DNA from 3 places in the Sinorhizobium sp. BJ1 genome. Region 3 is predicted to be linked to each of the others. Evidence: riboswitches for the same ligand, from Rfam matches in the RefSeq annotation. Region 3 holds a riboswitch; each other region holds the start of a gene.
The links. A riboswitch is a leader RNA that binds a small molecule or an ion and turns the genes downstream of it on or off. The one in region 3 is predicted to bind thiamine pyrophosphate.
Positions count from the first base shown of each region.

Region 1 (10,250 bases), on a different contig from region 3:
CCGGCAAGCGCCGGCTCGAGCGCGGCGATTTCCTCCGCCGCGAGCCAGCGGAAACCGAAGGTCCGTGAGGCGAAGCGCCTGAGCTCGCCGCTGTCGCGCGGCGGCGCCACGACAAGCGTGCCGTTGCGATGCACGGAACCGGCGGGAAGGGCGGCTTCCCACCAGTCCACTGCGCCGATGCCGCGCGTGAGGACCGCTTCCTCGGCGCTTTCCCGCTCGCACCAAGGCGCCAGCATGCCGCCTGCATACCAGGAGGCGGCGCCGGCGACGCCCGGAGAGGGCTCCGAAACGGCGATCTCCACGCCGCGCGCGACGAGCGCATGGGCGGCCGCAAGGCCGGCGACGCCGGCCCCTTTGATCAGCACGCGCATTCTACTCTCCGGCGGGTTGGCCGGCACCGTCGAGCGGCATGTAGAGGTCGCCGCCGTCGCGGTATTTCGCCGCCATCGCTTCCAGCCCTTCCTTCTGCGCCTCGGCGCGGATGTCGTGGGAAATCCGCATCGAGCAGAATTTCGGGCCGCACATCGAGCAGAAATGCGCGACCTTGTGCGCCTCCTTCGGAAGCGTCTCGTCATGGAAATTGCGGGCCGTTTCCGGATCGAGCGACAGGTTGAACTGGTCCTCCCAGCGGAACTCGAAGCGGGCGCGCGACAGGGCGTCGTCGCGGATGCGAGCGGCCGGATGGCCCTTGGCGAGATCAGCGGCGTGGGCGGCGATCTTGTAGGTGATGACGCCCACCTTGACGTCGTTGCGGTCCGGCAGTCCCAGATGCTCCTTCGGCGTGACGTAGCAGAGCATGGCGGTGCCGAACCAGCCGATCATCGCCGCGCCGATGCCGGAGGTGATGTGGTCGTAGCCAGGGGCGATGTCGGTCGTCAGCGGCCCTAGCGTGTAGAAGGGCGCCTCGCCGCAGACTTCAAGCTGCTTGTCCATGTTCTCCTTGATCTTGTGCATCGGCACGTGGCCGGGGCCCTCGATCATCACCTGGCAGTCCTTCGCCCAGGCGATCTGCGTCAGTTCGCCGAGCGTTTCGAGCTCCGCGAACTGCGCCGCATCGTTGGCGTCGGCGATCGAGCCGGGGCGCAGCCCGTCGCCGAGCGAGAAGGAGACGTCATAGGCACGGCAGATGTCGCAGATCTCGTCGAAATGCTCGTAGAGGAAGCTTTCGCGATGGTGGTGCAGGCACCACTTGGCCATGATCGAGCCGCCGCGCGAGACGATGCCGGTGACGCGGTTGACGGTCAGCGGAATGTAATGCAGCCGCACGCCGGCATGGATGGTGAAATAGTCGACGCCCTGTTCGGCCTGCTCGATCAGCGTGTCGCGGAAGACCTCCCAGGTCAGGTCCTCGGCGATGCCGTTTACCTTCTCCAGCGCCTGGTAGAGCGGCACCGTGCCGATCGGCACCGGCGAATTGCGGATGATCCAATCACGGATATTGTGGATGTTGCGGCCGGTCGAAAGGTCCATGACCGTGTCAGCGCCCCAGCGCGTCGCCCAGACCATCTTCTCGACTTCCTCGGCCATCGACGAGGTGACGGCGGAATTGCCGATATTGGCGTTGATCTTCACCAGGAAGTTCCGGCCGATGATCATCGGCTCGGATTCCGGATGGTTGATATTGGCCGGAATGATCGCCCGCCCGCTCGCCACTTCCTGGCGGACGAATTCCGCAGTGACGAAATCGGGCACCGCCGCGCCGAAGCTCTCGCCGTCGCGCTGAAGCGTCTCTTTCGCCGCCTTGCGGCCGAGGTTCTCGCGGATGGCGATGAATTCCATCTCCGGCGTGATGATGCCCGCCCGGGCATAGGCAAGCTGCGTGACCGCTTGCCCCGGCCTGGCTCTCAGCGGCTGGTGGCGCAGGGGGAATTCCGCCGTCAGCCGCTCGCCGGTGGCAAAACCGTTGTCCTCCGCCTTGACGGCGCGTCCGTCGTAGCTTTCGACATCGCCGCGAGCAAGAATCCAGTCGCGGCGAAGACGTGGCAGGCCTTGATCGATGCGGATGTCGGCGTCCTCCAGCGTGTAGGGCCCGGAGGCATCATAGACGGTGACCGGCGGCTCGCCGGATGTCGGATGCAGCGCGATCTCGCGCATAGGCACGCGGATATCGGCATGGATCTCTCCCGCCTTGTAGACCTTGCGGGACGCCGGAAGCGGCCCCTGCGTGACCGACGGTGTCGCGGGGTGAGGCTTGAAAACGTTCATCTTGAGGCTCCAAAGTTTTCGCGTTGGAGACCCAGTTCTGAAGCCGGAAGGATGAAAAGACGTATCGCCGATGGATCGTGGGAAATACGGAATCCTGGCATCAAGCGTCTGCACCGTCCCTACGCCAGTATGAACTGGATCAGGTTCAACGGGTCACTGCGCGCTCTAGCAGTATCTCAGCCCCTTGCCGGGACCCCCCTGGTGAATGGACGCCAATAGTCATCGATATCGCCGCGCCGTCAAGACTGTTTTTATCGGAAGGCGGGATCGGCGAGGTCGCGACGGTGGATGCCGCGTTGAAAGTCCGGTCTTGGCCGAGATGCAAGTAGATCGGCCCGGGCTGCGACCATCGCCCGGCAGGCCTGGTCCGCTTCGCGGCCTTTGATCACAAAGGCGGATGTGCGCCTCCGTCTCCTGGAAATTACGAGGCGTCAATACAGCCGACAGAAACGGCACCCCCGTGTCGAGCTGGACGCGCATAATGCCGTCGAGAACGGTTCTGGCAAACGAAATCGTGGCGGTAAATTGCCGCCATCGACCACAAACGCGCAGCCATCGCTTGATATTCGCCGGGCGCCAGCGTTTGAGCCTGGAGCGGGATCTCCAGCGCACCCGGTACGTCGAAGAGATCGACTTCTGTTCGCCGGCCGCCGAGGGCTTCCCATTCATCGACGAAGGCGTTTGCGCTCTGGTCGACGATATCGGCGTGCCAGCGTGCGCGGACAACGGCGACCCTGGTCTGGTTCACCTTTACTGCAATGGTCATGAACTCGTGCCTTTCAGGAGTCGTTTGCGGCCTTGCCTCAGGCTACCGAGATCAGGCGGCCCGGCTTCCGGGCCGCAGCCAGCCCGGCCCGCATCGCGAAGGCGCCCTGGATGACCTGGGTGGCCAGGATCTTCAACTGATCGGCAATTGCGGCGTCGCTCGGTTCTTCGCCTCGCGAGAAACGGCAGGAGGCGCTGTTGATGCCGACACCGAGCGGGGTCGGCCAGCCGCGCAGAGCATGGACGATGGAGCGCAGCGCGACCAGCGTCGTGCCGGCCGCCTGCGGGCCATAGGCGCAGGTAATGCAACCGACCGCGCGCCCGTCGAGATAGACCGCAGGGTCGTTGCGCATGTCTTCGGTGTAGTCGAGCGCGTTCGTGACGAGCTTCGGCCTTACCGCAAGCGTCGCGGCCCGCGCGCGGCCGCTGCCGGCAGCCGCCCCGAACATCGATCAGGCTTCGTCGCTGGCGGCGAAAGACCGTGAAGTCCTGGATCGGATCGACCATCTGTTCGCCGAACAGCAACTGGCCCGTGATGAAAACCTGACCCTGTCGCGGCTGGCGCGGCGCGCCGGGGTGCCGGCCCGGCAGATATCCGGTGCAGTCAACCCGTTGGCGCGCAAGAACGTCTCTCAATATATCAACGATTTCCGAATTGCCGAAGCCTGCCGGCTCCTTCGGGAAACCGACATGTCGGTGACCGCAGCGATGTTCGAATCCGGTTTTCAAACGAAGTCGAACTTCAATCGGGAATTCCGCCGCGTGACCTCCCTCAGCCCGGCTTCCTGGCGCGAGCGAAACCGGGCGTCTTCAATGTGCTCTACAGCGCCACGCGTCTTATCAGGCGCGCAAAGATTGCTGTAGCACTTTGAATTGCTCCATGTTTATCCTTAAATTGGCTGCCATCTGAGCAAGCATGCAGTAGTGCCGGCGCCTGAGGTTGTCGGGGTTTCGCACCACTGCTCACTTCCGAAGCGATGCTTAATTGGGGGAGATGCCCGTCGGCCAGAGGGGTAATTGCCACCCATTTCCGTTGTCAGTTGGAACTTGTCGCCTCCGAAACGGAGGCGCGCGAAATCAGCGTCGTGGGCAGAACAATGTGCCGAGGTTCCGCAGCCTCGCCCTTCATGCGCGCCACCAGGAGCTTCGCCACGGCTTCGCCAAGCCGATAGACGGGCTGGTCGACGACGGTGATCGGCGGGGTCGTGACGCTCGTCCAGTCCGCATCGTGGAAGGTGATCAGCGACACGTCATCGGGGATCCGGAGGGACAGTTCGCGGATCACCTTGAACACTTCCAGGGCGATGAGGCTGTCGGAGGCCAGTATCGCGGTCGGCCGCTCGTGTGAGCCGAGAAGCTCGAGGGCAAGTTTGCGGGTTTCGGCGCGGCCGTTGGCGCCGAGCCGGATCAAACCGGTGGGATCGAGGATCCGCGCCCTTTGGCAGGCAGCGAGGAACCCTTCGATGCGCAGGCGAACCGAGGCCGTGTGAATGTCTTCGATGGTAGCGTAGCGGTGCTCCGGCGTATCGCAGGCGGTGATATAGGCGATCTTGCGGTGACCCCGGCCAATCAACAGCTCTGTCGCCGCCTCTGCCGCCTCACGGTCGTCGACGGTAACCGCGTCGACCGACAGGCCTGGTATGGCGCGGTCCAGAAGCGCCAGCGGCCTTCCGGATCGAACCACGTCCTCGAGATGCGACGTCTCACGAGCGCGCGAGGGCGTGACGATCAGACCGTCGACGCGTTTGGCGAGCAGGGTTTTGACCGCGGCTTTTTCGGCTTCGATGTCCTCGCCGGAGTTTGCGAGGATGACGTTGAACCCGGCGGTTTTGGCAATATCCGCGATGCCGCGTACCGCGGCACTGAAGAACGGGTTCTCGATATCGCCGACGACGACGCCGATCGTCCCCGATCGGCCGGTCGTCATGCTGCGTGCCAGCTCGTTCGGCCTGTAGTCGAGCCTGCGCGCCGCCTGCAGGACGTTTTCCCGGACGCCGTCGCTGACCGTTCCATAGCCGCCGAGAACGCGCGCAGCGGTGGCTTTCGATACGTTTGCGGCGCGCGCGACGTCGGCCACCGTGACAGAGGGTTTTCGCGGGAGATGCTCATCCATGCATTAGCATTACAAGAGATGTTGACGAGTGGTCAATGCGCAGCTAACAATCATCAAGTCCGGAAGAGACCGGTCTCATTCACAAAAGAGACCGGTCTCATCGGATAAGCTGCACCGGCATGCCGAAAAGGCATTTCGCCGGACGGGCCGTGCCGACCTCCTGTCCGCACGCGACTGCTCTGCCTGAAAGGCACCGTCGGCGCAGCAATAACGGAACACCAGAGCGGAGAACCTCTTGATGAACATGATGAAGACTGGAGCATCGTTGCTCACTCGAACGCGCGCCTCTTTTGTGGCGCTTGCGCTGTCTGTCCTCGGTGCCGCCGTTTCGGGCGCCACCGCCGAGGAAAACAAGCTGGGACTCATCGACCCCAAGGTGATCAGCGTCGGAACCATGGGGGACGCCAAGCCCTATACGTTCGCCACCGCCGATGGCCAGTTCACCGGTTTCGATATCGAGCTCTTCCTCAATGTCGCCGAGCGCATCGGCTACAAGAAGGATCAGGTCGTCTTCACCGGCCAGGAATTTTCGGCGCTGATGCCATCCGTCGCCAATGGACGCTTCGATGTGGCGGTTGCCGCCATCGGGACGACCGAGCAGCGCAAGAAAACGGTTGATTTCTCCGACGGCTACCTTGCCGGCTATCTGTCCATCCTCACGGCCGACGAGGCGATCAATAAGCCTGAGGGCCTGAAAGGCAAGCGCCTCGGCGTCGTGCAAGGAACATTGCAGGAAATCTACGCGCAAAAGAACTTCGCCGGCACGGATCTGGTCAAGTTCCCGGACAACAATTCGGCGGTCGTCGCTCTCAACAACGGGACGATCGACGCCCACTTCCTCGATTACGAAGCCGCCAAGGACTACACCGGCCGTTACGACAACCTGAAGGTGACGGTCAATATCCCGAGCTTCGATGCGCCCGCGGGCTTCGTCATCCGCCAGGGCAATGACGGCCTGCGCGAAGCGCTGAACGAGGGACTGCATGCGGCCATGCAGGACGGAACCTGGAAGACGCTTTACCAAAAGTGGTTCCCGGGCTCTCCGATGCCGGACGAATACCTTCCCAAGAACTAGTGATCCGCGCCCGGTCGCCTATACGGCGGCCGGGCCGCCGGGATTGAAGGGGCAAGGACATTCCCATGAATTGGCTTGAAAATCTGCGCCGCAGCTTCCTCGACTGGGAAGCAATGGCGGAAGTGCTGCCGACGATGATTGCCGTCGGCCTGAAGAACACCCTTATTCTCGCGGCGGCCTCGACGGTGCTCGGCGTCGTCATCGGCATGATGCTGGCGATCATGGGCATCTCGCGCTCGCCTTGGCTGCGCATCCCGGCAAGGGTCTATACAGACATCTTCCGCGGCCTGCCCGCGATCGTCACCATCCTTTTGATCGGCCAGGGTTTTGCGCGGCTCGGTCGCGACATCTTCGGGCCGTCTCCCTACCCGCTCGGCATCCTGGCGCTGAGCCTCATTGCCGGCGCCTATATCGGCGAGATCTTCCGCTCGGGTATCCAGAGCGTCGAGCGCGGGCAAATGGAGGCCTGCCGGGCGCTCAGCATGAGCTATGGCCAGGGCATGCGGCTGATCGTCGTGCCCCAGGGCGTCAGGCGGGTGCTGCCGGCGCTGGTCAACCAGTTCATCGGCAACGTCAAGGATTCGAGCCTGGTCTATTTCCTCGGCCTGCTTGCTTCGGAGCGGGAGATCTTCCGTGTCGGCCAGGATCAGGCCGTGGTCACGGGCAACCTCTCTCCGCTGCTGCTCGCCGGTGTCTTCTATCTGGTCATCACCGTGCCACTCACCCATGTCGTCAACGCGATCGACAACCGCCTGCGCCTCGGCAAGCAGCACCCGGGCGGGGTCACCAGCGGCCTCGACGAGGTCAGCGAGCTGGAGTCGGAAGGCAAGGCCAAGGACGAAACCCTGCCGGTCTTCAAGGGCGGCAGCCTGGAGGTACGCAAGCTCAGCATGGCCTATGGCGATCTCGACGTGCTGAAGGGCGTCGATCTGACAGTCAAGCCTGGAACCGTTACCTGCGTCATCGGCCCATCCGGTTCCGGCAAGTCGACGCTGCTTCGCTGCCTCAATCGCCTTGTCGAGCCGAAAGGTGGCGACATTCGTCTCGACGGCGAGAGCATTCTTGCCATGAAACCTGAGAAATTGCGCCGCCGGGTCGGCATGGTCTTCCAGCATTTCAACCTCTTTCCCGATCACACGGCACTCGAAAACGTCATGCTGTCGCTGGTGAAGATCAAGGGCATGCCGAAGGAGGAGGCCGGGCGGATAGCCATGGCGGGCCTCGACGATGTCGGGCTTGCCGGCCGCAAGCATCACCGCCCGGGGAGTCTTTCGGGTGGGCAGCAGCAGCGCGTCGCGATTGCGCGGGCCCTGGCGATGGAGCCGGAGGTTATTCTCTTCGACGAGGTGACGAGCGCGCTCGATCCGGAACTGGTGAAGGGCGTCCTGAGCCTGATGGCCGATCTTGGCCGCCGGGGCATGACGATGGTCGTCGTCACCCACGAAATGGGCTTCGCCCGCCGCGTCGCCGATCAAGTCGTCTTCATGGACGAAGGCAAGGTCATCGAAGCCGGCCCGCCGCAGCAGATCTTCGATCGCCCGCAAAGCGAACGGCTGAAACGCTTCCTGGCGGAAGTCCTCTAGCCGTGTCGCCCGAAACACCGAAATCTTCATCAAACCTTTGAGTCATAGGCCTGGAAGAAAATCCCATGCAGAAGAACAGAGTATCGAAAGTCGTCATCATCGGCGCCGGCATCTTCGGCGTATCCACCGGCCTGCAACTGGCGCGTCGAGGAATAGAGGTGACCATCGTCAATGACGGTCCCCCGGCAAACGGTGCCTCCGGCCGTTCGCTCTCCTGGCTCAATTCCTCGCGCATGCGTTCGCAGGCCTATCACCGCCTGCGCATGGCCGGTATCGACCGTTATCGGACGCTTAAGGCCCGTCAGCCGGATGCGGATTGGCTGTCGTTCGACGGTGGCCTCACCTGGGATGCGGACGACGAGACGAACGAGATCGAGGCCGCTTATCGCCACGAAGTCTCGCTCGCCTATGATGCGCTCCATCTGGCGCCAGACGCCGTCGCAAAGATCACCCCCGGCGTGGACGCAAGAGCGATCACCAGGCAGGGGGCGATTTTCAACCCCGGCGAGGGCTGGGTCGACCTGCCGAAGCTGATCGGCGTGCTGCTTGCCGAATTCGCCGAACGCGGCGGCACACTGGTCACCGATAGCGGCCGCGCCAGCGTGGTCGTAGAGGGCGGGCGTGCCTTGGGTGCTTCGACGTCCTCGGGAACCGTCTATCGCGGCGATGTCGTCCTTCTTGCGACGGGGCCGTCCGTGCCGAAGATGGTCGCGGAGGCCGGCCAGCGGATCGACGATGCAACGCCGGTGTCGCTGCTCGTGACGACGAGACCTGTCGAACTGCCCTTGAAGGCGGTACTCAATACACCGCGCGTCGCGATCCGCCCGGCGCCCGAGCAGCGCTTCGTTCTCGATGCCGCCTGGTCCGAGGAGGAAGTCGTCGAGACATCGGAGGGAAACTACGAGGTGAGGGCCGAAACGCTCGAGGGTCTGCTCGCCGAGGCTTCCAGGGTTCTTGAGGGCAATCCAAGGCTGGAACTCGAAGGCTATGGCGTCGGCCGCAAGCCGATCCCGGGCGATGGCGAGCCAGTCTTCGGCGAACTCAAGGCGATCCGGAGTTATTTCGTCGCCTTCAGCCATAGCGGAGCGACGCTTGGCCTGATCGCCGGCGAGCTTCTGGCTTTCGAAATCGCCACGGGTGAGAAGCACCCCATGCTCGCGAATTTCCGACCGGAAAGATTCGAAGCTGCCTGACGCCGCGAGCATGCTTGCCCGGCCGACCGTCTGGCCAGCCGGGCAGGCAGGTTTACGCGTTCAGCGATTTTGCCAAAGGCATGACGCGGATCCGCTTGCCGAGCGCCTTGTAGGCGGCGTTGGCAACGGCAGGGCCGATCGGCGGCACGCCGGGCTCGCCGATACCGGAGGGCGGGTTTGCGGAGGCGACGATGTGGACCTCGACTGCCGGCATCGCATCGATCCGCAGCGGCGTATAGAGGTCGAAATTGCCCTGGTCGACCTTGCCGTCAGTCAGAGTGATTTCCTCGCCGAATATGGCGCTGAGCCCGAAGCCGATCCCGCCCTCGACCTGGGCGCGGATCTGATCCGGATTGATCGCCAGGCCGCAATCCACCGCCGCGACGACGCGTTCCACCTTGATCTGTCCTTTGCCGTCGGTCGAGACCTCGGCGATCTCGGCGACCACGGAACCGAAGCTCTCGGCGATGGCCACGCCGCGGAAGCGTCCTTCCGGCAAGGGCTTCTGCCAACCGGCTTTTTCCGCCACCAGCTTGAGAACCGTTGCGTGACGCGACTCCGGCTCGAGCATGGAGAGACGGAATTCGATCGGATCGCGTCCCGCCGCCTCGGCGACTTCGTCGAGGAAGGTCTCTGCGGCGAAGGCGGTGTGCGTCGAGCCGACCGAGCGCCACCATAGAACGGGAACGCCCACCTCCGTGCTCGTCAGGCCGACTGTCTGGTTGGGAATAGTGTAGGGCAGATTGCTTGCCCCCTCGACGGAGGTCGGGTCGACCCCGTTCTTGACCATACCCTCGAACGCCGTCTTTGCCACGATGGATTGGCCGACGATGTGATTGTTCCAGGCCACGAGTTTTCCGCCGTCGTCGATGGCGGCCTTGAGGCTGTGCACATAGGCGGGTCGATAGCGGCCCCCCCGCATGTCGTCCTCGCGGGTCCATTGCAGCTTTACCGGCGCACGGAAACCGATGGCCTTGGCCACATGCACCGCCTCGACGACGACGTCACCGTCGAAGACCGCCCGCCGGCCAAAGCTGCCGCCGGTCTTCATGACATGCAGGCGTACCTTCTCAGGGGCGATTCCGGCCGCATCTCCAGCGAGTTTCTGGTAAACGTCCGTGAACTGGTGCCCGCCCCAGATTTCCAGAGTGCCGTCTTCGTTCATGCGCGCGACCGCGTTCAGCGGTTCCATCGCCGCATGCGCCAGGTAGGGGAACTCGAAACTCGCCTCGATGACTTTCGCGGCCTTAGCGAATTCAGCCTCGGCGTCGCCGTCCTTACGCGCGACCGCCGCCGGGGGCTTCTTCACGAGGTCG
Region 1 is NZ_NWTH01000010.1:92,644-102,893, forward strand. It holds gene thiO (glycine oxidase ThiO) at 1-371, opposite strand, end outside; gene thiC (phosphomethylpyrimidine synthase ThiC) at 373-2,205, opposite strand; TPP riboswitch at 2,304-2,415, opposite strand; partial or broken gene CO676_RS16125 (6,7-dimethyl-8-ribityllumazine synthase) at 2,457-2,971, opposite strand; gene CO676_RS16130 (hypothetical protein) at 3,009-3,323, opposite strand; partial or broken gene CO676_RS16135 (AraC family transcriptional regulator) at 3,361-3,834, shown strand; gene CO676_RS16140 (LacI family DNA-binding transcriptional regulator) at 4,007-5,083, opposite strand; gene CO676_RS16145 (ABC transporter substrate-binding protein) at 5,322-6,158, shown strand; gene CO676_RS36785 (amino acid ABC transporter permease/ATP-binding protein) at 6,224-7,741, shown strand; gene CO676_RS16155 (FAD-binding oxidoreductase) at 7,807-8,934, shown strand; gene CO676_RS16160 (xanthine dehydrogenase family protein molybdopterin-binding subunit) at 8,987-10,250, opposite strand, start outside.
Region 1: it holds a riboswitch for thiamine pyrophosphate, as region 3 does, so the genes downstream of both, thiC (phosphomethylpyrimidine synthase ThiC) here and thiD (bifunctional hydroxymethylpyrimidine kinase/phosphomethylpyrimidine kinase) in region 3, are expected to answer to the same signal.

Region 2 (10,250 bases), on a different contig from region 3:
TGCCGGGGTCGAGTGCGGCGAAAGGCTCATCGAGCAGCAACAGCGGCCGATGCCGCACCAGCGCGCGGGCAAGCGCCACCCGCTGGCGCTCGCCGCCGGAAAGCGTCGGCGGCAACCTCCTGCCGAAGCCGGCGAGCCCGACCCGCGCCAGCGCCTCCTCGATCCTGCCGCGGTCGGATGAGTCGAGGCGGAGAGAGGGGCTGATCCCGAAGCCGACATTCGTCGCGACATCGAGATGAGCGAAGAGATTGTTTTCCTGGAAGATGATGGAGATCGGTCGCTCGACGGGCATGCGCCCGGCCATGTCCTCGCCGAGGATCCGCACTTCGCCTGCCTCCGGCGTCTCGAAGCCGGCAATGACATTGAAAAGCGTCGATTTTCCCGAGCCCGAGGCGCCAATAACGGCGACGATCTGTCCGGCCGGAACCGCGCAATCGAATGCCAGCGCCGTCGTTTCGAAGCGAACCTTGACGTCCTTGAGCGACAGGGCGAGCGAACTCATGCGCTTCGTCCTTGTGCTGGCTTCTCTCCTGCCGTGCCGAGCATGGTCAGAACGAGGCAGATGAGGCCAAGCACCAGGGCGAGCCCGGCCGCGTCGGCGGTGCGGTAGCTGCCCATCCGGCTATAGAGCAGCCAGGGCAGCGTCGCGAGATCCTGCGAACCGAAGAGGGCGACAGCGCCAAGATCGCCGAGCGACAGCGCGAGCGCGAAGGAGAATGCCATCAACAGAGGTTTGCGCAGCACCGGCCAATCGATCCATCGCAGGCGATGCAAGCTCCGGATGCCGAGGCTGGACGCAAGGCGCTCGGTGCGCGCGGCATGGGTCGCCATCGCCGGGGCGAGGACGCGGTGAACGAATGGCAGCGCCATCAGCGCATTGATGGCGATGACGAGAAACGGGGCAAAGCGCGCGACGTCGCCGAAGGGCCGGACGAGCAGGAACCAGCCGGCGCCAAGCACCACGGGCGGGGCGAGCAGGATCAAGGAGGTGCTGGCACCGATCGCACCGGCAAACAGGCGGGCCGGCACTTGAGGGCGTCGTCGCGCGAGGAGCAGCCGCTGCGCACGGATCATCAGGACGGCCATGACGACGGAAATGGTGGCGGACGGAAGGGCAATGGCGGCGCTGGTGGTGAGTGCCCGATGGAACGCCGGCTCGCCGACGAGGCGGGTGAGATCGGCCTGCAATCCGGACGTCGCGATGGCGACGAAGGGCAGGCCGACGAAGACGAGGGCGAGCACCAGCCAGGCCCCGTCGGCAAGGCGCGAAAGCCGACTCAGACCATCGAACCGTCGGGTCGCCCTGCCGCTCGTCTCGCCTTCCTCGGGGGGCGGGGCGAGAAATTTAAGGGCGACAAGCAGCGTGCCCGTCAGAACGACCTGCAGGCCGGAAAGGGCGATAGCCCGGGGTGGGTCGAAATCGAAGCGCAGCGCCTGGTAGATGGCCACCTCGACCGTGCTTGCAGCCGGGCCGCCGCCAAGCGTCAGCACCAGCGTGAAGCTGGTGGCGCAGAGCATGAATATGAGGCCGGCAATGCCCGGCAGCAGACCCCGGAGCGCCGGCCATTCGACGAAGCGGAAAACGGCAAGCGAGCCCATGCCGAGATTGGCGGAGCTGCGCCAGTATTCGCCTGGGATGCGTTCGAGGCCGGCATGCATCAGCCGGGCCGCAAGCGGCATGTTGAAGAAGACATGCGCAAGCAGGATGCCGAACAGGCCGTAGACACTGATCGGCTGCTGCAATCCTGTCGCCGCGAGAACGTTGTTCAGGAAGCCCTGCCGACCCCAGACCTCGATCAGGCCGAGCGCCGCAACAAGTGCCGGCAGGCCGAGCGGCAAGGCCATTAGCCGCAGCATCCAGATCCGGCCGGGGAAGGATGCCCGGCGCGCCAGGGCGCGTGCGACGGGTATGGCGAAGAGAATCGACAGGCCCGTCGAGAGACCTGCCTGCAGCAGCGTGAAGCGGGTGACGCGCCAGATATAGGCGTCGAACAGGCCGTTGGCGCCGCCGTCGCCGGACTGCGCGAGCAGCGCGGCGCCTGCCAGACCGACGAAGAGCAGGATGCCGCCGAGGCAGAAAGCCGCGGCGGCGATTGTCATCCTGTTTTCGGCGGCGTCGAACAAGCCGGCCTCAGTTCTTGCTCATCGCCGCCAGCCATTCGTCGATCCAGGCCTTTCGGTTGGCGGCAACCTCTTCGGACGGCATCAGGAAGGTCTTTTCCGGATTGACGAGCTTGCCGAAGGCCTCGGGCAGAGGCTCGTTGGTGGAACCGACCGGCATCATCCAGTTGGTCGTCGGGATGATCGACTGGAATTCCGGGCCGGTCATGAAGGAGAGGAACTTGCGGGCGAGTTCCGGTTCCTTGCTGTTCCTCGTTACGCCGGCCACTTCGATCTGGATGTAGTGGCCCTCGGCGAAGGGGGCTGCCTGATACCGGTCGGTTCCTTCCGCCACCATGTGGTAGGCGGGCGAGGTGGTGTAGGAGAGGACCATTGGCGCCTCGCCCTTGGTGAACAGGCCATAGGCTTCCGACCAGCCGGGGGTCACCGTCAGCACGCGTTCGCTGAGCTTCGCCCAGGCCTCGCCGGCCTTGTCGCCGTAAACGGATTTGACCCAGAGAAGCAGGCCGAGGCCGGGCGTCGAGGTACGCGGGTCCTCAATGACGATCTTCTGGGCCGGATCGCCTTCGACCAGGTTCTTGAGGCTCTTCGGTGGGTTCTTCAGGGTTTCGGTGTCATAGATCACGGCGAAATGGCCGTAGTCATAGGGAACGAAGGTGTCGTCGGAAAAGCCGCCGGGAACCTTGAGCTTCGTCGTGTCGAGGCCGTGCGGGACAAAATAGCCGGTGGCCTTGGCCTCTGCGACTAGGTTGGTGTCGAGGCCGAGAACGATGTCGGCCTTCGATCCCTCGCCCTCGAGCTTCAGCCGCGTCAGGAGTTCGACGCCGTCGGCAACGCCGACATAATTCACCTTGCAGGCGCAGGTCTTCTCAAAGCCTTTGGCGACCTTGGCGCCCGGACCCCATTCGGTGATGAAGCTTTCATAGGTGTAGATCGTCAGCGTCTTTTCGGCGGCGACGGCGCTCGCTGAAAATGCGGCGACAGCGATGCTGGCAATCGCCAGCCGGCCGAGGATCTTGCGATGGAGTGAACTGGACATGATGGGCACCTCTCCCTGTTGTTGATGCTGCACGGGAAAAGCGCGTATCGGTCCGATCGCTTCTAATCCCTCCGCCGGTATGAGCCGGATCAGGTTCCGCGGGTTGGCTCGAAGCCTCTCAGCCATCGGACCGCAAGCGGTCCGGGGCACCCCGTTAGAGCGCCTAAGATTTAGCTTTCGGCGGCAGCCAAGGCAAGCGGAGTTTCGGCGGAAGCATTGGCCCTGAGCGCCGCCTGCGCTATCAAGGGTTTGCGAGAAACCGGAAGGATTTGCCGGCGCTCTGAGTTCAAACAACGGCGGCGGCGTTTTGTTCGCCAAGCGGGGTCATTTCATGCCGGACATGCTGGTTCGCCTCTATGCCTTGCCTGAAGGCCGCGGGTCCCGACTCGGCCCCGACGTTACCATCAGGCGCGCCCTGACGGCCGAACGCAGGATCGTTGTCTCCTGGATCGAGGAACGATTCGGCGCCCCTTGGGCGGGCGAGGCAGAGGCGGCCTTTTCCGCGACGCCGACGCGGATCCATATTGCGCTATGGAAGGGAGAGCTTGCCGGCTTTGCCTGTCATGACGTGACCGCGCTCGGCTTCTTCGGGCCGACGGGCGTCGACAAAGCGATGCGCGGCCGCGGCCTCGGAGAGGCATTGCTGCTCGAAAGCCTCTTCGCCATGCGTGCCGCCGGCTACGCCTATGCGATCATCGGCGGCGTTGGCCCGGCGGAATTCTATGCGCGCGCCGTCGGCGCGGTGGAGATTCCGGATTCGACGCCCGGCATCTATGCGGACATGCTTTCTCCGGACGGGACGCGGGAGGCCTGATCCAGCAAGCCACGAGAGGGCGCCCCGAAAAGACGTTCTGCCCTTTTCCTCGGGCGCCGCTTTGCGCTATGGGCTTGTGCCATGACCCGATCGACCTTCACCATTCTTCTCGGCGGCGCGCTCACCCTCACGGAGCGGCTTACGGTGCAGCTTTCCGGCAGCCGCTTCATCGCGGCCGATGGCGGCATACGCCATGCGAAGACGCTTGGGGTGGAACCGGAGCTCTGGGTCGGCGACTTCGACTCGACCGATCAGGCGTTGTTCGCAGATTACGCCGAGGTCCCGCGGGAAAGCTATCCGGCCGCCAAGAACGCCACCGATGGCGAGCTGGCAGTCGAGGCGGCGCTTGCGCGGGGCGCCTCGACGTTGATCTTCGCCGGCGCGCTCGGCGGCACCCGCAGCGACCATGCCTTCCTGCACCTCCTGCGACTCGCGGCGCTGGCGGAAGAGGGACACGCCGCGCTCATGACCTCCGGCGAGGAGGAGGCCCATGCGCTGATGCCGGGGGTCCACGAGATCGACCTGCCGAAGGGGAGCCTGTTCTCGATCCTCGGCTTCACCGACCTTACCGGCCTGTCGATCGAAAACGCCCGCTACCCGCTCCACGGCTTCGCACTGCCTTTCGGCTCCTCCCGGACGATTTCCAATGTCGCGGAAGGTCCGGTTCGCTTTTCCCTGAAATCCGGCCGGGCGGTGGTTCTCGCCCGACCCTACGATCTTTCCGGAGCCTGACGCCTTGGCGCCCCCCATCCTGAAGCTTGACGACATCCTTCTTACCTTCGGCGGCACGCCGCTTCTCGCCGGCGCCAATCTGCAGGTCGAGCCGGGTGACCGCATCTGCCTCGTCGGCCGCAACGGCTCGGGCAAATCGACGCTGATGAAGATGGCCGCCGGTCTTGTCGAGCCGCAGTCCGGCGAGATTTTCCGGCATCCCTCGGTAACCATCCGCTATCTGCACCAGGCCCCGGACTTCGACGGCTTCGACACGGTGCAGGCCTATGCCGAGGCCGGGCTCGGCCCCGGCGACGATCACTACCGCGTCACCTATCTGCTGCAGCATCTGGGGCTGACCGGCGAGGAGGACCCGAAGCGCCTCTCCGGCGGCGAGGCGCGCCGCGCGGCACTCGCCCGCGTCATGGCGCCGGAGCCCGATATCCTGCTTCTCGACGAGCCGACCAACCATCTCGACCTGCCGACGATCGAATGGCTGGAAGACGAGCTCGCCCGCAGCCGCTCGGCCCTCGTGCTGATCTCGCACGACCGGCGTTTTCTCGAGAAGGTCTCGACCGCGACGGTCTGGCTCGATCGCCGCCAGTCGCGCCGGCTCGACCGAGGCTTTGCTCATTTCGAAGCCTGGCGCGATGAGGTGCTGGAGGCGGAGGAACTCGAACAGCACAAGCTCGGCAAGGCGATCGAGCGCGAGGAGCACTGGCTGCGCTACGGCGTCACGGCGCGGCGCAAGCGCAACATGCGCCGCCTCGGCGAGTTGCAGGACATGCGGACGCGCTATCGCGGCCACAAGGGGCCGCAGGGCACGATCCAGGCAACCGTCGCCGACGCCAAGGAATCCGGCAAGCTGGTCATCGAGGCGGAGAAGATCACCAAGGCCTATGGCGAGCGGACGATCGTCGCGCCCTTCTCGATCCGCGTCCATCGCGGCGACCGGATCGGCCTCGTCGGGCCAAACGGCGCCGGCAAGACGACGCTGCTCAAGCTCCTGACCGGGCAGCTCGAACCGGACTCAGGCACCGTCAAGCTCGGCACCAATCTGGAGATCGCCACGCTCGACCAGAAGCGTGAAGATCTGAACCTCGACGAGACGCTGGCGCATTACTTGACCGACGGGCGCGGCGAGACGCTTCTCGTCAACGGCGAACAGCGACACGTCACCGGCTACATGAAGGAATTCCTCTTCCAGCCGGAGCAGGCCCGCACGCCGATCAGCGAACTATCCGGCGGCGAGCGAGCCCGGCTGATCCTCGCCCGCATCCTGGCGCGCGCCACCAACCTCCTGATCCTCGACGAACCGACCAACGACCTCGACATCGAGACGCTCGACCTCCTGCAGGAGATCGTCGCCGGCTTTGCCGGAACGGTGATCCTTGTCAGCCACGACCGCGATTTCCTCGACCGCACGGTGACCTCGACCATTGCGCCCGCCAATCCGGAAGCGCCCGACGGCCGCTGGATCGAATATGCCGGCGGTTATTCCGACATGATGGCGCAGCGCAAGGGCGCGATCGAGGAGCGGCGCAAGGCCGAGAAAGCCGAGAGGGCCAAGCCGAGCGATGCCCCCGTCGAAACAGCCGAGCCGAAATCCAAGGGGAAACTCTCCTACAAGCAGAAATTCGCGCTGGAGAACCTGCCGAAGGAGATCGCCAAGGCCGAGGCCGAGATCGCCAAGCGCGAAGAGAAGATGCACGATCCTTCTCTCTTTTCCCGCGATCCGGACGGTTTCGCGAAGCTTGCCGCCGAGCTCGAAAAACTGAAAGAGGGCCTGACGCGCATGGAGGAGGAATGGCTGGAGCTTGAAATGTTGCGCGAGGAGCTCGAAGGCTGACGCCGGTCCGATTTATGGGAAAACCCCTCCCCACAAGGAGGAGGGGCCAGAAGTCGAGCCCAACTCAAGGGTAAAAATTGCAGCAACTCAAAGCACTGCAGCGACCTTTGTGCGCCTGAAAAGACGCGAGGCGCTGTAGATCAGGCGAAATACTGTCCGCCATTCGCCGATATCGTCGAGCCGGTGATGAAGCCGGATTCGTCAGACGCCAGGAACACGACGCAGCGGGCGATCTCGTCCGGTTCGCCGAGGCGGCCGACCGGGATTTGCGGGATGATTCGTTCGTTCAGCACCTTTTCCGGCACCGCCCGCACCATCTCCGTGCCGATATAGCCGGGGCATATCGCATTGACGGTGACGCCCTTTGCCGCCCCTTCCTGCGCCAGCGCCTTGGTAAAGCCGAGATCGCCGGCCTTGGCGGCGGAATAGTTCGCCTGGCCCATCTGGCCCTTCTGGCCGTTGATCGATGAGATGTTGATGACGCGGCCGAAGCCGCGGTCGCGCATGCCCGACCAGACGGGATGCGTCATGTTGAAGAGGCCGGTGAGATTGGTATTGATGACCTCTCCCCACTGTTCCGGCGTCATCTTGTGGAACATCGCATCGCGGGTGATGCCGGCATTGTTGACGAGAATGTCGATCGGCCCGAGATCCGCCTCCACCTTGGCGATACCGTCGACGCAAGCCTGATAGCTGGAGACGTCCCATTTGTAGACCGGGATGCCGGTTTCCTGCTTGAAGGCCACGGCTTTCTCGTCATTGCCGGCGTAGGTCGCAGCCACCTTGTAGCCGGCCGCCTTCAGCGCCACCGAAATCGCAGCGCCGATACCGCGGGACCCACCCGTAACCAATGCTACCCTGCTCATGTTCGCCTCCCATTGGGTTAAAATCTGCCAAAACTATTCTTCCGCGGCCCGGAACTCCGGGCCGCGCGTGCTCGATCGAATAGGGCGGAGCCCTTGCATACCGCTAACTGTTACAGGCGCTCGACGCACAGGGCGACGCCCATGCCGCCGCCGATGCACAGCGTTGCGAGCCCCTTGGAAACACCACGGCGCTTCATTTCGAAGAGCAGCGTGTTGAGGACGCGGGCACCGGAAGCGCCGATCGGGTGGCCGATGGCGATCGCGCCGCCGTTGACGTTGACGATCGACGGATCCCAGCCGAGATCCTTGTTGACCGCGCAGGCCTGCGCCGCGAAGGCTTCGTTGGCCTCGACGAGTTCGACGTCGCCGACCGACCAGCCGGCCTTTTCGAGCGCCTTGCGCGAGGCGGGGATCGGGCCGGTGCCCATGATCTGCGGGTCGACGCCGGCCGTCGCCCAGGAGACGATGCGGGCGAGCGGCTGAATGCCGCGCCTGGCGGCCTCGGCCTCGGTCATCAGCAGCGTTGCGGCAGCGCCGTCATTGAGCCCCGAGGCGTTGGCCGCGGTGACCGTACCCTCCTTGTCGAAGGCCGGACGCAGCTTGGCGATCGAATCGAGCGTGGCGCCGTGGCGGATATATTCGTCCTGGTCGACGCTGACGTCGCCCTTGCGGGTCTTGACAATGAACGGGACGATTTCGTCGGCGAACCGGCCGGCCTTCTGCGCCGCTTCCGCCTTGTTCTGCGATCGGAGCGCGAATTCGTCCTGCTCCTCACGGGTCAGCTGCCACTTACGCGCGACGTTTTCGGCGGTGATGCCCATGTGGTATCCGTAAAAGGCGTCCGTCAGGCCGTCCTTGATCATCGTGTCGATCATCTTGTAGTCGCCCATTTTGACGCCGCCGCGCAGATGCGCGCAATGCGGTGCCATCGACATCGATTCCATGCCGCCGGCCACGATGATGTTCGCGTCGCCGATGACGATCTGCTGCATGCCGAGGGCGACCGCGCGCAGGCCCGAGCCGCAAAGCTGGTTCATGCCCCAGGCGGTCTTTTCCGGCGGGAGGCCGGCCTTGATCGCCGCCTGGCGGGCCGGGTTCTGCCCTTCGCCGGCCTGAAGCACCTGGCCGAGAATCACCTCGTCGACCTCTGCCGCCTCGACGCCGGCCCGTTCGAGGACCGCCTTGATGACCGTTGCACCCAGTTCATGAGCGGGTGTGTTGCCGAAGGCGCCGTTGAAGGACCCGACTGCGGTGCGAGCGGCGCTGGCGATCACGATGGAGGGATTGCTCATGGGACGTTTCCTCTTGTTTCCTTTGCCTGGAGAAGCAGACTGGCAAAGCCAGGAGCGCAAGTCAAACTTCTTGATGCTCTGCAACAAAAGCTTCATCGTCGGTTCTACCGACCGTTGTTTTGCACCTGCGTCGCCGCAATGCACAAAGAGATTGTCAGCGGCGCTCTTTTGCGGATACTCTTAAAAAACACAATAAAGACGGGACGATGGGTAGAGGAGACCCTGATGGCGAAGCATGAAGGCCAGATCGTTATCAAGAAATACGCAAACCGGCGGCTCTACAATACCGGCACGAGCACCTATGTGACCCTCGACGATCTGGCCGTGATGGTGAAGAGGGGGGAAGACTTCGTCGTCCAGGACGCCAAGTCCGGCGAAGATATCACGCATTCCGTGCTGACGCAGATCATCTTTGAGCAGGAGTCGAAGACCGGCAATACGCTTCTGCCGATTTCCTTCCTGCGCCAGCTCATCTCATTCTACGGCGATCAGATGCAGATGGTCGTGCCGAGCTATCTCGAACATTCGATGCAGGCCTTCACCGAGCAGCAGGCGCAGATGCGCGAGCAGATCAACAAGGCCTTCGGCGACACGCCGCTCGGCAAGAACCTCCAGGTGCCGTTGCAGCTGGTCGAGGAGCAGGTCAAGCGCAACACCGAAATGTTTCATCAGGCCATGCAGATGTTCTCGCCCTTCATGGCCGCTCCTCCGGCCAAGGAGACCAAGAAGGCCGAGGCGAAGGATATCGACGAGCTCAAGGAACAGCTTCGGGCGCTGCAGACGAAGCTCGACAATCTCGGCTAGAAATACGCCCCTCCCCATAAAAGGGAGGGGCTACCCTACTTCACATTTGATTCAATCCGTCACCACTTGTGGGAACCTTGAGTTGGGCTGGACGGTGGCGCGCAAGCCCCTCCCACCTGTGGGGAGGGGCGTTTCGGAAGCGCTGCGCTCCAACGCACCAAAGAAAAAGGGCCGGCAGAGCCGACCCTTCAAACTTCATCCGCAGACGGAAGAGCTTATGCGCTTTCCTTCGGCGTCAGGACCTGGCGACCGCGGTACATGCCGGTCTTCAGGTCGATGTGGTGCGGACGGCGCAGTTCGCCGGAATTCTTGTCTTCGATGTAGGTCGGAGCCTTGAGGGCGTCAGCAGAACGGCGCATGCCACGCTTGGACGGGCTCGTTTTTCTTTTAGGTACAGCCATTTCATTCTCCACTTATCGGGCAAAACACTGTTCAGCAGCCGAAAATGGCCGGGTCAAACAGATGTCGATCTCGGAAATTTTGCGCGCTTATACATGGCCAACCACGCTTTGACCAGTCCCCGCGTGCAAAATTTCGAATCGGGGCGGCAAGCGTCTGCTCCTACTTGAGACGTCAGACCTCGTCTTCCGGCACGATCCACGGTTCGGCCCTCGATGCCTCCTCCCATTTGCGGAAGGCCGGGTGTGCCTTGACGGCGTCCATGTAGGCGAGCGTTGCCGGATCCGTCGTGAGCTCATATATTTCCAGGCGGTTGACGACGGGGGCGAACATCGCGTCGGCGGCGGTGAAGCGG
Region 2 is NZ_NWTH01000007.1:37,879-48,128, reverse strand. It holds gene thiQ (thiamine ABC transporter ATP-binding protein) at 1-502, opposite strand, end outside; gene thiP (thiamine/thiamine pyrophosphate ABC transporter permease ThiP) at 499-2,124, opposite strand; gene thiB (thiamine ABC transporter substrate binding subunit) at 2,132-3,160, opposite strand; TPP riboswitch at 3,210-3,324, opposite strand; gene CO676_RS12210 (GNAT family N-acetyltransferase) at 3,492-3,974, shown strand; gene CO676_RS12205 (thiamine diphosphokinase) at 4,056-4,706, shown strand; gene CO676_RS12200 (ABC-F family ATP-binding cassette domain-containing protein) at 4,711-6,534, shown strand; gene CO676_RS12195 (beta-ketoacyl-ACP reductase) at 6,675-7,400, opposite strand; gene CO676_RS12190 (acetyl-CoA C-acetyltransferase) at 7,511-8,692, opposite strand; gene phaR (polyhydroxyalkanoate synthesis repressor PhaR) at 8,918-9,496, shown strand; gene rpmF (50S ribosomal protein L32) at 9,712-9,897, opposite strand; gene CO676_RS12175 (glutathione S-transferase family protein) at 10,070-10,250, opposite strand, start outside.
Region 2: it holds a riboswitch for thiamine pyrophosphate, as region 3 does, so the genes downstream of both, thiB (thiamine ABC transporter substrate binding subunit) here and thiD (bifunctional hydroxymethylpyrimidine kinase/phosphomethylpyrimidine kinase) in region 3, are expected to answer to the same signal.

Region 3 (10,250 bases):
GCGCTTCGCAAGGGCAAGGCGAACAAGATCATCGCCTATGAGCTCAATCTTCGCGAAAGCACCGTAAAGGTCCATATTCGCAACATCATGAAAAAGCTGAAGGCGACGAACCGGACCGAGGTGGCCTACAAGCTGAATGATCTCTTTACGGGCAATGCGGGCTATCACTGATCATGCCGATCCGTGCACGCAGGGAAAAGTCGATCTTTGGGCGGTGCGGCTTAGCCGCGCCGCCTATCTCTTATTCTCCCGGCTCCAACGCGTGCGGTCGCCCTTTTCGCGCTTCGGAAGGCGGGCACCCATAGCATTTCCGGTATTCGGTCGCGAAACGACCCATATGCCTGAAACCCCATTTGCGGGCGATCTCCGCCACCGAGACCCTTTGATCCGCTTGTAGAAGGTCGCGGTGGGCCGCTTCCATTCGCAGTTGGGCGAGATAGCTGATCGGCGACGTGCCCTTGAACCGCTTGAAGCCCTCCTGCAGAGACCGAACGCCGATGCCGGCCGCCCCTGCGATGTCGGTCATCGAAATTGGCGCACAGAGATTGGCGTGCATGAAGTCGACAGCACGTTTGACGTGCTTTGGGGACGGCAGCCACTCGCCCTGACTCAAGGCCGCCGAGAACCGATGCGGCACCGTATCGACCAGCAGGTTAACGATGCTTCCGGAGAGATATGAAAGCGCGTTGGGCATGTCACGCATCGCGGGTTCCGCCCCGAGGGAAGCCGCCATGATCTGTGACAGCCTCAAGATGATCTGGCCCGCCCCATCTGCAAGGTCGAGTTCGGGCACGAAGTCGAGCGAACCATAGACCGGCCGTTCCAGTCCGCCACGGAGGCGGTGGAAAATGTCTTCCTGGTCGATGACAAGCGATAGATGGCGGCGGTCTCCCTCGATCTGCAGTTCGGACAGTCTGTTGCCGTCGAGGATCGCTGCCTGGCCGGGTTTGGAAATCAGGCTCTCATTTCGCCCTATCTTCACGCAGGCGGAGCCGTGCAGGGGGAGCAATATGAGGAGCTTAGGCACCTCGTCCTTCTGGCCTATACTCAGACTGCCTTGCGACGTCACGCGGCTGAAGGCAACGCGGCCGGCGGCGACGAACTCATAGCTATAGGAGAAATCCGTGTTCAGCGGCCTTTGCACCCTGACGGGTCCAATGCAGCGCGTCAGAACATCCGACAGTTCTTCGGCGTCGCTGCCCAGATATGAGAGTTTCATTCCCCGCCTTTGCCCTTGCATCCGCCAATTTCCCAAAGAGAAATGAAGATATGCATCCTCCCCGTGGCACCGCCGCGATGGCCCGATAGCTCACGATCGCGCCGCAGTCGAAGTGGCTACCGTCTGTCGCCATCGCTTTATGGTTTGGTTGGCGCGCGATTATGCAACGACACAGGGCTTTACAAGCGGAAAGATGGGGCTGCCGGTCACTTTTTCCTCATGAGATGCCTGTCGCCTCTGATGTCTGCGCAAATGTTGTGCAGGGTGCCGTTAGAAGAGGCAAAGGAGCCTCGGTTTAACCCCGGGGCGTGTCTTCGCCGCCACGGTCCAGCGCGATGCTATGGGTGTTCCCGTTGATTCAACATCCGTATCTGCCGCACCTCGCATCTAGCGTGTCCGTCATGAACTGAAGCGGCGACTTCTGACGATCACGAGCGTTGTTCAACTCACCCCAGGCATGCTGCGGGTCAACTTGACCGGTGATGATCTCGCGGACTTCCCGAGCCTGTCGCCTGACGACCACGTCAAGATCCTTGTGCCGTCCTCTTCCGGGGAGGCTGAGCGGCGCGACTATACGCCATGACGCTATGATGCACGTTCACGCACACTTGCGATTGACTTTGTCGTTCATGACGCCGGCGCGGCAACGCTGTGCGCGCTTTGGGCGCAGCCGGGTGACAGGCTCGAGGTCGCCGGACCACGCGGATCGGCGGTGGTCTCGCCCGACGTGGAACGATGGCTGCTGATCGGCGACGAGACGGCGCTGCCGGCGATCGGCCGGCGGATCGAAGAGGCAGCCGCCGGTAGGCGCGTCACCAGGATCGCAGCCGTGACAAGGGCCGGAGGAACATCAGAGATTTGAAACCCGGGCGGACTATGTTGCGCTCTGGGTCCATCGACCGCTCTCCCGGGCCGCGGATCCCGAGGCGCTGGTTGCCGCCGTCAAGACGATCGACATCGAGCCGGGAACCTTCGTCTGGATCGCCGCCGAGGCGGCCGTGACCCGGTCAATCCGCTGGCATATTGTCGACGAGCGAGGCTATCCGCTGAGTTGGGTCAAGGCATCGGGATATTGGGTCATGGGTCAGGCGGATGCTCGCGAGAAGTTCGACTAGGCGTGGCTCTCGGGCCATCGGCCGCGCATTGAAATCGCGCGCGGTCGAGCGACCTTTCCTTGCCGGGGCGAGCTTCGTAGAATGGCGCGCAGAGAGGTCGGCAAACATGAGCACCACCAGCCAGCTTTTCTCCGACTCACGCACAAGGGAGGGCACGATCCGCGTCTTCCTGTGCGGCGACGTCATGACCGGACGGGGCATCGATCAGGTCCTGCCCGCTCCATGCGATCCGATCCTGTACGAGAGCTATATTCGCTCGGCGCGCGACTATGTCCGCCTGGCGGAGAAGGCAAACGGTCCGATACCTGTGCCGATGGACCCGGCTCTGGTGTGGGGCGTAGCGCTTGACGAATGCGCTCGCGCCCAGCCGGACCTCCGCCTCATCAATCTCGAAACGGCCATCACCCGCAGCGAGGACCATGTTTCAAAGGGCATCAACTATCGCATGAGTCCGGAAAACGCCTCCTGTCTTGCTGCCTTCGGCGTCGACTGTTGCGTGCTCGCCAACAACCACATTCTGGATTGGGGCATGGCCGGGCTTTTCGACACATTGGTAACGCTGGAGCGCTTGCGGATCGTGACAGTCGGCGCTGGACGCGACCTCGACGAGGCTAGCAAGCCGGTGGCCTTCGATATCGGTACCGAGGGGCGCCTCCTGCTATTCGCGCTGGCGACCCCGACAAGCGGCGTGCCTCCAAGCTGGGCGGCTAGTGAGGGCAGGGCAGGTGTGAATTTCCTGCCCTCTCTCGACCCGCTCCACACAAGTGGCTTCGCCGAACATATCCGCCACATCAAGCGGCCGCACGACGTGGTGGTCGTATCGATCCACTGGGGTCCAAACTGGGGCCATGGCGTGCCTGCCGCCCAGCGAGACTTCGCGCACGCGCTCATCGACGAAGCGGATGTCTCGATCGTTCACGGACACTCCTCGCATCACGCCAAGGCGATCGAACTCTACCGCAACCGTCTCATCCTCTATGGCTGCGGCGATTTCATCAACGACTATGAGGGGATCTCCGGCTATGCGGAATTCAGGAGCGATCTGCGCCTGATGTACTTCGCCGACATCGATCAGGCTGGCGATCTCTCGGCCCTGGAGATCGTGCCGTTGCAGGCTCACGGCTTCAGCCTTGTCGATCCCTCCGGATCGGACCTGGAATGGATCAGCGAAACGCTTGCCCGTGAGAGCGGTCGGTTCGGAACAGTCCTAGAGCAGCGCCCCGATGGACGGCTCAACTTGCGGTGATCACAGCCGCCAAATCCGGAACTTCGAAGCGAACGACGCGGTTATCTCTGCTTCAGCAGTGCCTCGACACCGGCTGCGCGGCACGAAACTCGAACAGGAAGGGGGACACGGCCCGTGCGTTTCTCGGATCGCTCGGAAGCGGGAAAGGAATTGGCGAAGGTCCTAGATGCCTATCGCGGGCAGGAGGCCGTCGTCCTCGCCCTGCCCCGCGGAGGCGTGCCCGTTGCGGTGGAGATTGCACACCAACTCGGCGCTCCGCTCGATCTCCTGTTGGTGCGCAAGATCGGCGTCCCGTGGCAGCCGGAACTCGCCATGGGCGCGGTCATCGACGGCAGCAGGCCGGCGGTCGTCCGCAACGAGGAGACGATCCGCCTTGCCGGGATTTCGGACGCCGAGTTCGACGCCATCTGTCAGAGGGAGCTCGCCGAGATCGAACGCCGCCGCCGTCGATACTTCGCCGGCCGCGCACCGCTGGAGATCGCCGGGCGCATCGCCATCGTCGTCGATGACGGGATTGCGACCGGCGCGACCATACGGGCCGCCGTCGCCGGGCTCAAGGCGCGGATGCCCGCGAAAATCGTCGTCGCGGTGCCCATCGCATCGCCCAGTGCCATCGCCGAGCTGGAGAAGGAGGCGGATGAAGTCGTGTGTCCGATTCAGCCGCGGATGTTGGGGGCGATCGGCTACTTCTATCGTGATTTCGAGCAGTTGACCGATGAAGAGGTCATTGGCTTGCTCGCAACCCATCGTGCCTGAGGCAGGACGGGTGGGCTGGGTCGCGGAGAGAAACCCTTTCAATTCGTCGTGAGTTGTGGGCGCAGGTGATGACTTCACCGCCTGTTCGCATTAGGTGCGGAAGCATGATCAGGTTGATGGCCGTCGTCCTATGGCTCTTGCTTTCGCTTTCGTCCGCTGCGGCCGAACAGCCCGCTGCGGTTCCGGAACTGCTGAAGGGGCTTGCCGACCGAGACGAGCTGAAACCCCTGAAGACAGTCATCGTCGCGCGTGACGGTGAAACAATCGCCGAACAGGGCTATCGCGGCCACGCGCCGGGCGAGTCTACCAATATCAAATCCGCATCGAAATCGATCATTTCGGCACTCGTCGGAATCGCGATCGACAAGGGTCTTCTCGACGGCCCTGAGCAGAAGATCGCGCCGCTTCTGAAGGAAGATCTGCCCTCGTCGGCGGACCCGCGGGTCAACGACATCACGATCGGCAACCTGCTTTCCATGCAGGCCGGACTTGGCCGCCTGTCGGGCCCGAATTACGGCCGTTGGGTGTCGAGCCGCAACTGGGTCCGTTTCGCGCTCGCACAGCCTTTCGCCGACGAACCGGGCGGCCGGATGCTCTACTCGACGGCGTCCACGCATCTGCTTTCGGCGATCCTGACGAAGGTTGGCGGCAAGTCGACGCTCGCGCTCGCGCGCGATTGGCTCGGCCCGGTTCAGGGCTTCAGGATCGGCGCCTGGGAACGCGATCCGCAGGGCATCTATCTCGGCGGCAACCAGATGGCGATGAGCGCAAGATCACTGCTCGCCTTCGGTGAGCTATACCGCAAAGGCGGTCGGACGGCCGATGGACGGCAGGTCGTTCCGGCAGACTGGATCGATCTTTCGTGGCAACCGCGCACGAACTCCTACTTTTCCGGTGACGCCTACGGCTATGGCTGGTTCGCCCGGCAGATCGGCGGCGAGACCGTCCACTTCGCCTGGGGCTACGGTGGCCAGATGCTCTACATCGTCCCGGCGCTGAAGCTCACCGTCGTCATGACGTCCGAGGAGAGCGGCCCCTCGGCGCGCAACGGATATCGCGCCGCATTGCATGGCGTTCTGGCGGAGATCGTAAGCGCGGTGAAAACCGATTGATACCACGGCTGCGGCGAGCCGATGTCGTGTGGCTGGATCACGGGAAGTCGCGAAAGGCTGAACGAGCCTTTCGCGACTGTCGGTTCGACCGGCGTGCGCGGAACAGCCTCAGGCGGTCGGCTGCTTGGTCTTCCTAAGATAGGGCAGTACGGTATCGAACGAGCCGAAGCGCTGAATTGCGTCCTCGTTGGATACGGCCGCCGTGATGATGACGTCCTCGCCCTGTTTCCAGTTTGCCGGCGTTGCGACCTGGTGCTTGGCGGTGAGCTGGATGGAATCGATGGCGCGCAGGATTTCGTTGAAGTTGCGGCCGGTGGTCATCGGATAGGTGAGGATCAGTTTGATCTTCTTGTCCGGTCCAATGACATAGACCGAGCGCACGGTGGCATTGTCGGCCGGGGTGCGGCCCTCGGACGTGTCGCCGGCGCCGGCCGGCAGCATGTCGTAGAGCTTGGCGACCTTCAGATCCCGGTCGCCGATCAGCGGATATTCGACATCGAAGCCGGTTGCGACCTTGATGTCGTTCTTCCATTTCGCGTGGCTGTCGACCGGATCGACCGAAATGCCGATGATCTTGACGCCGCGCTTGCGGAATTCGCCTTCGATCCCGGCCATGGCGCCGAGTTCGGTGGTGCAGACGGGCGTGAAATTCTTCGGATGCGAGAAGAGGACGGCCCAGCCGTCGCCGATCCATTCATGGAAATTGATCGTACCCTGCGTCGTCTCGGCGGTGAAATCAGGGGCGGTTTCGTTGATGCGGAGGCTCATAGCTTGCTCCTTTCGGGTCGGCGGGAATGGGGCCAAGGATAGCGCAAACAACGGAGTTTTCGAGGAGGAAACGCGCGATCGCGGGCCTTAAGGGAAATAGCCGCAGCGTGATTTTTAGGATTCGGAGAAAAATCTTCCCCTTGGCGATTTCAGGCTCGGCCGCAAGCACCGGTAGTCGATATCCACGTTGACACCGCAGCACCGCTGCCGCATAGAATGCGGCCATTCCGAGGGGAGCGCCGAGCGGCGCTGAGACGGCGGTGAGCCGGACCCTTGAACCTGATCCGGGTCATGCCGGCGTAGGAACGGAAAGAGGCTTCCCTCACGACGTCTTCGCCTTCACCTGGGTCTCCAATCGTAGGGAGATCGACAATGCTGCCTCATTCTGCCTTCCCGTCGATCGCCCTCACGATTGCCGGATCGGATTCGGGCGGCGGGGCCGGTATCCAGGCCGATCTCAAGACCTTTTCGGCCCTTGGCGTCTACGGCGCCAGCGTCGTTACGGCGATCACGGCTCAGAATACCAAGGGTGTGATCGCCGTCGAGGACGTCTCGCCAGATATCGTGGCCGCACAGATCGACGCGGTCTTTTCCGATCTCGACGTGAAGGCGGTCAAGATCGGCATGGTCTCGCGCCGGGAGACCATCATCGCCATCGCCGAAGGATTGCGCCGCTTCGACAGAAAAGCGGTCGTCGACCCGGTGATGGTTGCAACCTCCGGCGACCCGTTGCTGCAGCCGGATGCCATGGCCGCGCTCGCGCAGGAGCTTCTGCCACTGGCCATCGTCGTCACGCCCAATCTGCCGGAAGCGGCACTTCTCACCGGCCGCCCGATTGCCGAGGACGAAGCCGAGATGGCCCGCCAGGCCGAAGCGCTGATGAGGTCGGGCGCTAGCTCTGTGTTGATCAAGGGAGGGCATCGGAAGGGCAGCGACGCCACCGATCTGTTCTTCGATGGCGTTGGGCTCATCCGGTTCCCCGCCAGGCGCGTCGAGACACGTAACGATCACGGCACCGGCTGTACGCTCTCGGCCGCCATCGCCGCCGGTCTTGCCATGGGGCAGTCACTGGCCGAGGCGGCAGGCGCCGCAAAGACCTATCTGCACGCGGCGATCTCCGCCGCCGACAGGTTGAAGGTCGGAGAGGGGCGGGGACCAGTCCACCATTTTCATGAATGGTGGCCTCGCTGAGGCAGTAAAGGTCGCTACCTGGCTCATTCGCCTCGACCGCAGGTATGGCGGCCGCCATCCGACGGCCACTTGTCCGTTGGTCAAGCGGCAGTGTGTCGGTTGTCGGTGATACCCTGCTCGATATAATACTTGCCGTAGCGGTGCCGATATTTTTCCGCCCCGCCGAAATCGCTGTATTTCTCGAGTTCGTCCATATCGGTCTTGTTGAGGATCACGCCGAGGACCTTCGCATCGATCTGCGGCTCGGAATTGAGCAGGTCCCGAACGAGCCTCGATGGCGTACGGCCCCATTCGACGACGAAGAGGACGCCGTCGGCGAGCGGCGTGAAGGCCTTCGCGTCGACGACGGGAGCAAGGGCGGCGAGATCGACCACGACGTAGTCGAAGGAGTTGCGGGCATTCTCGATGAGCCCCGCCATGGCCGGGGAGGCGAGCAACTCATTGCTCTGGTGCCTGCGATCCGCCGCTCCGCCGCCGGCCGGCAGGATCGCGAGCTTCGTACGCTGATCCACCTTGATGCCGGCAGGCCAGGTCGCCTCTCCCGTGAGCGTCTCGACCAACCCCGTGCGCGGGGCGGGCGTGATCATCTGGGTGAGCCCCGGCTTACGGATGTCGGCGTCGATCAGCAGGGTCCGCTTGCCGCTCGAGGCCAAGAGTGCCGCGAAATTCGCGGCGACGATCGACTTGCCCTCGTCCGGGAGGGCGGAGACAATCGCGATGACGCGGCTCTCGTTGCCCGGAAGCATATGATCGCAGGCGAGCTTGGCATTCCGGAACGTTTCCGCGAAGGCGGATCGCGGTGCGTCGAGCACGACGCGAGAGAGACGCTGGAATGGGGTGGCCTCATGGGATGGATCGTGCGGCTGCCGGTCCGATCCGAAGCGGGCGCGTACCAGCTCTGCCGTTTTCTTCGTCCGCGTGCCGATCAGCGGAACGTAGCCGAGCGAGCGGTGCCCGAGCACGGAACGCACTTCACCCTCGAGACGGAAGGTTCTTTCGCGGAACTCGAGGAACGCGGCATAGGCGCCGCCGACCATCAGGCCGAGCACGGCCGAAAGTGCCAACGTCATGGTCTTCTTCGGGCTCGACGGTGCCGTCGGGACGCCGGCCTCGGAAATAACGCGTGCCTTGGCGATCGGGAAGGACTGCTGCTGGGTCGCCTGTTCATAGCGGCCGAGATAGGATTCATAGAGCGTCTTCAGCGCCGCCGACTTCTGCTCCAACTCCCGCAACTGCACGAGCGACTTGCTGGCGTCGGAATTTTTGCCGGTGATTCCCTCGATGCTCTTGCGCAGCGAGGCCTCGCGCGAGCGCGCGACTTCGAACTCGTTCTTGTAGCTTGCAGTCAGTTGCTGCAGTTCCTGGTAGATCTGCCGTCCGATGTCACTCTTCTCGGCCCTGAGCGACACCGCCTGCGGGTGGTCCTCGCCGAAATTCTGGGCGACCTCCTGCTCGCGCTTGCCGATGGCGAGATAACGCGTCCTGAGATCGCGGATCACCGAATTGTCACCCTCCTTGGGAGAGATGGTGGCATTGTTGACGCCGGCGTCCTGCCCTTGATCGATGATCGACTTGAACTGCTCGTAGCGCGCCGAGGCGCTGGCCGTGTCCGCCTGGGCGACGATCAACTGACTGTTTAGATCGGAGAGTTGCTGTTCGGACATCAGTTCGCCGCGCGCGGCGGTCAGCCCGTTCGCGCTGCGGAATTGTTCGACCTCGAGAGCGGCCGCCTGCGAGCGCTGCCGAAGATCGGCAAGCCGTTCCTGCAGCCACACCGAGGCCCGTTCCGTCGCTTCGAAGTTGGCGTTCAGCTGGTCCGTCAGATAGGCGGCGGCATAGGTACTGACGACATTTCGAGCAAGCTGCTGATCGCTCGAGCGGTAGGACAGCGCAATCACCGAACTGCGGCCGACGCGTTCTACATAGAGCGATTGCTGCAGGAGGGCGGCGGCCTTCAGCCGGCGACCGTTTCGCGCCGCTTCCTCGGAGACACCCGGGCCGCCGGAAAAGAGACCGGTCGCCGTCTTCAGCCAATCCTTGACGACGGTGGCGGGGGATCGGGGCGGATTGACGAGCGTATCGTTCTCCGAAAGGTTGAGCTTGTCGACCACGCGCAGCGCAAGTTCCCCGGATTTCAGGATCTCGACCGCGCTGGCAATCTGCGTGTCGAGCATCTGGCTGTTCGTCGGCACCGGTTCTTCCTCGGCGTATTTCGACAGGTTGTCGTCGAGGAGGATCTGTGTCAGCGAGGTGTAGAATGGTGTCGCGAACAAGAGGTACGCGGCCCCCAGCAGAATGAAGAGCACCACAAAAGCCGCAACGAGCCTTGCCCTGCGGACGACGACAGCCAGCAGACGGTCGAGATCGATAAAGCCGTCCGACTGCTCTTCGCGAGGCACAACGCTCAAGGGTACACTTCTCTGTTTCATCGGGGCCGTTCTGTTCATCTTTTTCTCCGGTCCTCCTGCATATTCTTAAAAACATGCAGTCTTTCAAAGTGCTGCGGCCTTTGCGCGCCTGATCAGACGCGCGGCGCTGCAGCTTCGGCGGCCGTTTTCGGCCGCCGAAGGTTTGCGCTTATGCCGCCCGGATGCGGCTTTCGTGAGACAGGACGATCTCACGAACGGATTCGAACACGATGTCGCCGATATCCGCGCGGGCGAGCGCGAAGGCGACATTGGCCTCGATGAAGCCCTGCTTCGAGCCGCAGTCGAAGGTGCGGCCTTCATAGGGATGGGCGTGGAAGGACTGGGACGCCGAAAGCGTCAGCATGCCGTCAGTCAGCTGGATCTCGTTGCCGGCACCGCGCGTCTGGTGCGCGAGAATGGAGAAGATCTCCGGCT
Region 3 is NZ_NWTH01000008.1:184,753-195,002, forward strand. It holds gene CO676_RS14125 (response regulator transcription factor) at 1-171, shown strand, start outside; gene CO676_RS14130 (AraC family transcriptional regulator) at 242-1,219, opposite strand; partial or broken gene CO676_RS14135 (siderophore-interacting protein) at 1,626-2,334, shown strand; gene CO676_RS14140 (CapA family protein) at 2,441-3,580, shown strand; gene CO676_RS14145 (phosphoribosyltransferase) at 3,695-4,336, shown strand; gene CO676_RS14150 (serine hydrolase) at 4,441-5,448, shown strand; gene CO676_RS14155 (peroxiredoxin) at 5,557-6,216, opposite strand; TPP riboswitch at 6,437-6,539, shown strand; gene thiD (bifunctional hydroxymethylpyrimidine kinase/phosphomethylpyrimidine kinase) at 6,589-7,407, shown strand; gene CO676_RS14165 (polysaccharide biosynthesis tyrosine autokinase) at 7,488-9,854, opposite strand; gene CO676_RS14170 (UTP--glucose-1-phosphate uridylyltransferase) at 9,985-10,250, opposite strand, start outside.